2 regions of the Leptospira kmetyi serovar Malaysia str. Bejo-Iso9 genome follow, and region 2 is predicted to be linked to the other one. Evidence: riboswitches for the same ligand, from Rfam matches in the RefSeq annotation. Region 2 holds a riboswitch; the other holds the start of a gene.
The links. A riboswitch is a leader RNA that binds a small molecule or an ion and turns the genes downstream of it on or off. The one in region 2 is predicted to bind cobalamin.

Region 1 (3,922 bases), on a different contig from region 2:
AACGTGCTCGAAAATTCGTGCCTCGGCCTTAAGGGAAGAATTTTTCCGTGCAGATACGGAGAAGAGGAAGTGTTGATCGCTTCTTGATACGTATAATTAAAGAGAAACTTGATTCCGTATTTCCAATCCTCTCTATGAGAAAATTCTAATCCTCTAATTCTCGCGGAGTCCACGTTCTCCGGTCTTAAGGTAAACTGGGAGTTCGGAAGAAACAAAATCATATCCTTGATGTCTTTGGAAAAATAAGAGACGCTCGTTTTCGTTTTCAAAAAAGAATGATCCGATTTTAGAACGAACCCCGCGTCGCCGTTTCCGCTTTGTTCCGGTTTCAGATTCGGATTGGCGATGATACTTCCTTGTTCTCCGAACATTTCCAAAAAAGAAGGAATTCTATATTGTTTAGAAACGTTCGCTTGGAACTGAACGTCCCAGGTTTCCTTTTCGAACAACTTCCATACGAAACCGAACTTAGGATTCGTAAACGCGGTTTTTTTCTGATCGCTCGCCAGAGGATCCTGTCTTCGATACCAGGGTTCTTCGGAAGGAAAACGATCCTTATAATGATCCCAGGTCACGGAAGGAATCAAAAGAACCTTCGCGTTCCAAAGACGGACCTCGTCTTCCAATCGAAAGGAAGAATACGTTCGCTCCTTCATAGGTTCCACTCTTCCTATGATATTGGACGGAGTCAGTCTTTCCCGATCGAAGGATTCTTTTTCCAAAGAAGCGAAACCGCGGATGATCTGATTGTAATCCGTGAGATATAAGGTCGGCATCAGTTGAATTCCGGTTTGGCGGATCTCCGCTCTCGCGTTAGGCGTTCCTTTGGAAAACTCGGAACCCGGATCGAAAAGATCGTCCTTGGCCGCGGTGTAAAAACTTCTCGTTTCCAATCGAAAGGAATCGACGAACAAACCCTTCGTGTCCGTCGCAAACGAACCCGTATATCGATCGTATTTTCTGTGAACCTGATTGGTCTGATTGGAACCGGGCCCCGGAAGTCCGTGGATTCTATGATTGAAGTCGTTTAACAATTTCAGTTCGGTTTTTCCGATCTGATATTTCAGCGTTCCGAACAGCGCGGCTCTTTCGAAAGCCGCGTTTTTTCTTCTATCGATCGTGTCGTCTAACGTGTTTAATACGACCGTACCGTGATCGTTTTTAAAGGAAAAATTCTGATCCGATTTTTCCCCGAGCGCCAAAAAGCTGGTTCCGATTCCGTTGTAGGTTCCGGTATGCGATACGCTCGCCTTGCCGGTGTTAAACGATCCGCCGCCCAGGTTGATTCTCGTTTTGGGTTTTCCCGAATCCTTTCTCGTAACGAGGTTGACCGATCCTCCGATCGCTGAACCGGAAAATCCGATCGGGTTTCCGGATCGGTAGACTTCCACGCTTTCCAAACTGTCAAAGGGGAGATCCGCGAGATTGACTTCCCCGCCTTGGGAATTATTCAAAGGAATTCCGTCCAAATAGATTCTGGATTGGTTCGGATTCGTACCTCGAATGGAAAGAGTGGAATAAGAACCCAAACCTCCGAAGGAACGAACCCGAAGCCCGGCTTCCCTTTCCAAAACCTCCGGCAAAGACGTATAACGTGCGGAGGTTTCGTCGAGTTTGATCGCGGATTGAAAACCGCTCGGATTGGATCTGAAATTTTGGGAACCGGAATCGGAAACTTTTCCGACGACCTGAACCGTTTCCGCTTTTTGCGTCGGTTCCGTCGTTACCGAGTTCCGATTACGATCTTCCTGCGCGGATAAACCCCGGACGATCAGGAAAAACAGGAAAAAAGAATATTCTAATCTTCGAATGTATTTTTTGAGCGCCATTCTCAAACCCGACCTTAACTCCCGAAAGTCCCATCAGTTTGTATTAACTTGTCAGGTTTTCTGGCTTTCGCCGATTTCGCTCCCTTCCCGCGAAAAAACGCAGTGGGCTGATTGCGAAATCCTTTACGGCGATTACAGCTGCGGGTTCAGCTCCGGACTTAAACCGGATTCCCTTCCTCTCGAAAAAGAGGACGTACAAGTTTCCGTTCCAGGTTTTCCGAGAGGGATCAGGCGAGCAAGAGAATTCCTTTGCGAAGAAGACGAACAACGGCCACGCTCCGCTGCCTTTTGTTTAAAACGCTCTCTATGGGTCGATAGCTCAGCTACGCTGAGGAACAACGGCCACGCTCCGCCGCCTTTTGTTTGAAACGCTCTCTATGAATCGCGTTTCAAGGAAGAATGGTTCCGTCTTCGGAAATTTTAGGACCTTTGCCGGGGAAATCTTCCTTGGTCAGTTTTTTCATAAGATCGATGGTTTTCTTTTCGGGATCGTATTCGGGGATCGAAGCCGAGTCGAGTTGCAACGGGATGATTTTTCCTTTTACGAACTTACCCTGAGAATCCACTTCCGCTTCGAGAACGAGGGAGTAACCCACGATTCCTTTGGAAGACAAGGCTCTATAACCCATAAAGTTTCCGAGAGAATACGCGATCAATCTCCCCTTATACAATTCCATCGCACGCACCAAATGAGGACCGTGACCGATCACAAGATCCGCGCCCGCGTCGATGAGAGAATGACTGAACTCGACTAAGTTTCCTCTGTATTCTCCGTAAAAACGTTCCATCTGATTTTTTACGTGAAGAGCCGGACCGCCCTCCGCTCCGCCGTGAAAGGAAATAAAAACGAGCTGCGCTTTTCGTTTCGCTTCCTTGACGAGTTCCACTCCTTCCTCGATTTCGTTCACGTTGTTATGCGACTTCAAATGGGAGAATCCGATCCAAGCGATCGAAACGTTTTTGACGTTCATATAAGTGATCATTCCCTTCTTACCCGTATAACGGATGCCGACGTCGGAAAGATTTTTCTGAGTGTCGTCGAAACCCTGCTGGTGAAAATCCAAGGAATGATTATTAGCAATACTTAAAATATCGAAACCCACGTCCTTCAAAACTTTCGCGTACGAAGGAGGAGTTCTGAACGCGAAGATCATTCTTCTCGAAGTGTCCTTCGAAGTGTTCGGATAATTGGTAAGAGTACTTTCGAAATTTCCGAAAAGAAGGTCCGCTCCTTTCAGATAATTCTCCACCTTGCCGAACAAAAAGGATCTCGGATCTTGAATGTTCAAAGGTTCGGGGAAGTTCGTTCCCGGCACCATGTCTCCCACCGCTTTGATTTTAATCGTCGTGGCGGCCGGGGAATCCGCGAGAAGAGCGGAAGAAAAAAGAAGGAAAACGGATAGAATGGTAAGAATTACGTTTCGGTTCATGTCCTTTCATGAGTTTCAACGAGAAGATCCTCGTAAAGCAGAATTTCTATCAAAGGAATCTCGGCGACGCCCGATAAGAATCATAGAATGGAAAGAATCCCCTGCAACACATGCGGCTCGTCCGAGTTCGAACCGCTTTTTTCCAAATCCAATCATAAGAACGAACTCTTTCATATCGTTCGATGCAAACGTTGTGCGCTCGTGCAGGTAAGTCCGCAACCTTCTCCGGAAGAAGTGGCTTCTTATTATTCGGAAGAATATTTTTTAAAACGAAGCGACCGCGGTTACGATAATTATTTTTCGGACGGAATCAGAAACGAAATCTCGCGCGTGTTCGGACTCAACTTAAAGGATTTGGACTTCAACGTTTGGGAAGAATCCTTGTCCTCCGAAAAACGATGTCTCGACGTGGGCTGCGCGGCGGGTTACTTCGTGGATTATATGCAACAAAGGGGTTGGGATTCTTATGGAATGGACATCGCGGAAGCGCCCGTGAAGTTCGCGAAAGAAAAACTCAAACTCAAAGTGGAACGACTGGACTTTCTGGAATGGAAACCGAAACGAGAAGAGAAGTTCGATCTGATCACTCTTTGGGCTTCCATCGAACATCTTCATAAACCCAAAGAAACATTAGAAAAGATTTATACACATCTGAAACCCGGA
Region 2 (3,922 bases):
ATTCGAAATCTTTCGCCTCCGCCAGGGAACGGATCGGTCCTGGAGATCGTAAAGCGTCTCCGATCTCCGCACGTTCGTGTTGGATCGTAGCCTCGTCCTTGATTCCGATTACGTTCATCATTCCCAGCCTTAGAGCGGCCACTTCGTGACATGCCATCTTATTCTCCTAAAATTATTGCATGATGTTGTCGACCAGTCTGCTCACGAGACGGTCGTTTAACAGATGTTCGGCGACCAGTTCTTCTGCGTCGCTTTCGTTGACTCTTTGATACCAGATTCCGTCCGGGTAAACCACGACGGTCGGCCCCTCTCCGCATCTTCCCAAACAGGAACTTCTGGAAACGCGGAAGTCCGTTTGTCTTCCGTGTTTTTTGATCGAAGATCGGATCTGATTGATAAGCGAAATGCTTCCCTTGCTCGCGCAGTCCACGTTCTCGCATACGTAAATATGTTTTTTCAGATTTCTATGAGGGAATTCGTGGGGAGCGGCCTGCGTATGAGTTTCCAAATGTCTCATACTCCAGAGAAGAGAATCGAGTCCCCCCACTTTGTTTTTGAGTCCGGGAATGGAAACTCGATATTCGCAATTATCGCAGGGAAGTTTTCCTTTTCCGGATAAGGCGGAGGAAATTCTGTCGTCCAAAATCGGAAACAAAATCGGATCGGGTCCGAAATGTCCGGCCGTGCCGATTTTAATCCAAGGGTATTTTTCGGAGTATTCCTCGGCTATATGAGAAATCTTTTGTATTAGCTTTCCATCAAATAGAAAATAGGGAAGAATCAGGATTCGTTCCGGTCTGAGTTTGACGGACATTTCCAGGCTTTCGGAAAGAAGAGGTTTTGTGATCCCGATAAAACTCGGTTTTACAAAAAGAAAAGAATTCGATTCTTCGAAAAAACGAACCGCCTTGCAGAAATCTCCGTTGGAATCCGCGTCCGAGGCGCCCCGCCCGACCACGATCACTCCGGTTTTGGATTGTATTTCGGTTGGGATTTTTTCCGCGGATCGAATGTTTAAAAGTTTTATAATATTCTCATGTATGTTCAAGGGCATCGAAACTATGAATTCGTGAAACGGGAACTCGATTTTCAAATCCGAAAGAATCAAAGGGATATCGTTTTTTACGTGGCCGGACGCGAATAAAAACAGAGGAAGTATTAGAATTTTAGAATGTGTTTTTGCGAATTGACGAAGGGACGTTTTTAGATCGGGCTCCGCGAGTTCCACGTAACCGATTCTGATTTCGTTTGTGGGACGGGTTTTTGCGTATTCCCGAACAAAGGTTTCGAATTCCATTTTGGAGGAAACTTCTCTGCTTCCGTGCCCTACGATGAGAATTCCGAAGTCCTTCATTCTTTCTAAATCCTTTGTGTTTCCGGTAGGAACGGGACGTCCCGATTTTTGGAAATCGATTTCGAAATCCAAAAACCGATCACGAACCAAAGAGCCAGATTTGAGATCGCGCTTTTGATTCTGAATTCAACGCGCAAAAGATTCGGAGCCGAAGTCGCTGTGGAATGTTCGGGAACTCCGGGCGCCCAAAATAAGAAGATGAAGAGAATTCCGAAAAGAAAAACGAAAGCGATCGCGCTCGAGATTCTCCCTTTGAAAAAACGGTTTCGAATAAAAAACCAAAGAATCAAAACCGAAGAGGACAAGAAGATCGATTGGAGCCACCAGCTTTGTCTGAGTTCGAAGTCTTCTTCGGAGCCGACCACCCCCGGAAGTTGAGGAGGAAGGCCCAAAGAAGGAATCCCATAAAACAAGATAAATCCGATTCCGGAGATCAAAAACGTCGATTTCCATCTGGATTGTAAAAAATCAGATTTGAGTACATTTGTATATTCTAATGTACTCAATCCGATCGCGCTCAAAACCCCGAATGCGAGACCCAAAAGAATACATCCGATCCAAGTCCAAACGTTTCGTTTGAAAATTTCGAAACTTTCGTTCTCTTGGGTCGAGTCCGAACCGACGCGATTCGAATCTTCGTTGGAAACGACGGAAGAAGGATGGTGATGTTTTTTTCCGTGACCGTGCGAATGAAAATGTGTTTTCGCCGAAGCCTCGATCGATCCGGACGTTTTCGAAGCAACCGAAGCGGACGTGGAAGAAACGTTCGCGTTGGTTTCGAATGATTCCGCTTTTAAGATCAACGGCGTTACGAGGAATTGAAGTAGGATTCCGTAAACGACACCGGCAATCAAACCCGCCTTACATCCGGAGACGAGTCTTTGGAAAAAATTCCCCTTCATTTTAATGACAAGGAAAACCGGTGGCGTGTCGTATATCGTGAAACGAAGCGTGAAGTTCCGGCATCGGTTCCAAACCTACGATGTAGATCACGAACAAAGAGACAAACACCAAGGAAACGGTAAGAATCGGATCCAAAGATACGGAAAGACCCTTGCTCGTTTGCGAAGACGTGGATACGGTACGCATAAGAATACTCCTCCTTTCAGAGTAAACTCCAATACAAACAGACTATAAGCGTATCAATCCCTTGAGGGATCTAACGCGTGTTATACGGTAATGTTCTATTTAAGCTACGGATCGCCTTACTTCCGAGGTCGAAACGTATCTTCAGGATTTTCATAGGGTCGTATTCTGACTTGAGATCATCCTACTCGGCATGCCTTCCCAGGTTTATCACCCAGTGACTTAATATGCCTTTCGTCCCTCTTACAGCGGCGGATACCGTGACGGATTCTAACCGTCTTCCCACCGACGTGAAACGTCGATGAATCCCATGAAAATGGACTGTAAATCCAGTCGCATTCGAAACGATTCTTTTGAAAAGAAATTTTTTTAACTCGAATATAAAAACTTTTAAATCGAATTGGAATCGAACGTACTTTAAGAAATCTTTAAGAAACGATGATTCTCCGTTTTTCGAGTTGAAACGGAGTTCCGTACGATCTATGATGAGAATCGTTCGAAGTTTTGGAATTTGTTTGCAGAGTTCTTAAAGGCGCTTCCTAAAAGACAAGTCCATACAACTGAAACCGCTTCTAAGAATCCTGCTTGACCCCGGAAAAAAGAAACTTATACATTTCGCATGTTTTTCTTAGCGCAAGCCCGCCCGATTCTGGTATGGCCGGAATTTTCTTGGATACCGGTCATCAACGGAACCATATTCGTTGCGCTTCTGTTGGTCGCAGGATATTATCTCGAAAAACGTTTTCGGAATTCGATCGAACACCGCGCCGCCTTGAGAGCGAAAATTCTCAAGAAATTGCCGCTAACGTATATGAACGGAAGGGACGTGATTCAGATTCACGCCTTTTTGGATCACGCCGCGATCAGCGTTCTTCAGAAGATCGCCGATTCTCAATCCTGGTTTCAGGAAGTGTTTCTTCCCGAACTCGCGCTTTATCTCGCGCACCAAGGCGAACTCCCCGCTTGGAGAGACGCTCTTATATTCAAAAGATTGCAACATCTCGTTCACGATCTCGGACCTCATCCTAGAAAACTTCTTCCCGCGGTGTTTCTTACGGACGGAGACGAGGCCTTTCCCGGATTTTTACATTCGGGTCCTCCCGGTCCCGACTTCGTTCAGAAAACTCTTCATACGAAGGTGTTCACAAAAAAACTCTATCATTCGTTTCCGGTTTCTACGGGAGACAAACTCCACGTTTTGTTTTCGGGAGAAGACAAAGAATGGATTCGTTTCGACGCGAAGATTCTCAGTTTAAACGGAAATGATATGGGAATTCAAGTCGAGACCGCGCCGGAAAAGGACGCCGAAAAAACGAGGGCTTGGGGCGGAATTCAAATGGGCGGAGTCGGAGGCGCGCAGGAAGAAGTTTCTCTTCCCGACGAGTTTCAAGGAAGTCTTTCCCAAATTCTAAACTATGCGGCGATGGGTTCTTCCGCGACTGCGGAAATACAAAAAAGGGTCCACGCGTTTAAGGAACATCC

Region 1: it holds a riboswitch for cobalamin, as region 2 does, so the genes downstream of both, LEP1GSC052_RS09815 (TonB-dependent receptor plug domain-containing protein) here and LEP1GSC052_RS00465 (CbtB domain-containing protein) in region 2, are expected to answer to the same signal.

Annotation. Positions count from the first base shown of each region.
Region 1 covers NZ_AHMP02000003.1:1,584,055-1,587,976, forward strand. The annotation lists gene LEP1GSC052_RS09815 (TonB-dependent receptor plug domain-containing protein) at 1-1,829, opposite strand, end outside; cobalamin riboswitch at 1,863-2,044, opposite strand; gene LEP1GSC052_RS09825 (CapA family protein) at 2,219-3,259, opposite strand; gene LEP1GSC052_RS09830 (class I SAM-dependent methyltransferase) at 3,347-3,922, shown strand, end outside.
Region 2 covers NZ_AHMP02000001.1:88,952-92,873, forward strand. The annotation lists gene LEP1GSC052_RS00450 (DUF3209 family protein) at 1-157, opposite strand, end outside; gene LEP1GSC052_RS00455 (CbiX/SirB N-terminal domain-containing protein) at 173-1,354, opposite strand; gene LEP1GSC052_RS00460 (CbtA family protein) at 1,360-2,256, opposite strand; gene LEP1GSC052_RS00465 (CbtB domain-containing protein) at 2,258-2,443, opposite strand; cobalamin riboswitch at 2,582-2,767, opposite strand; gene LEP1GSC052_RS00470 (hypothetical protein) at 3,060-3,922, shown strand, end outside.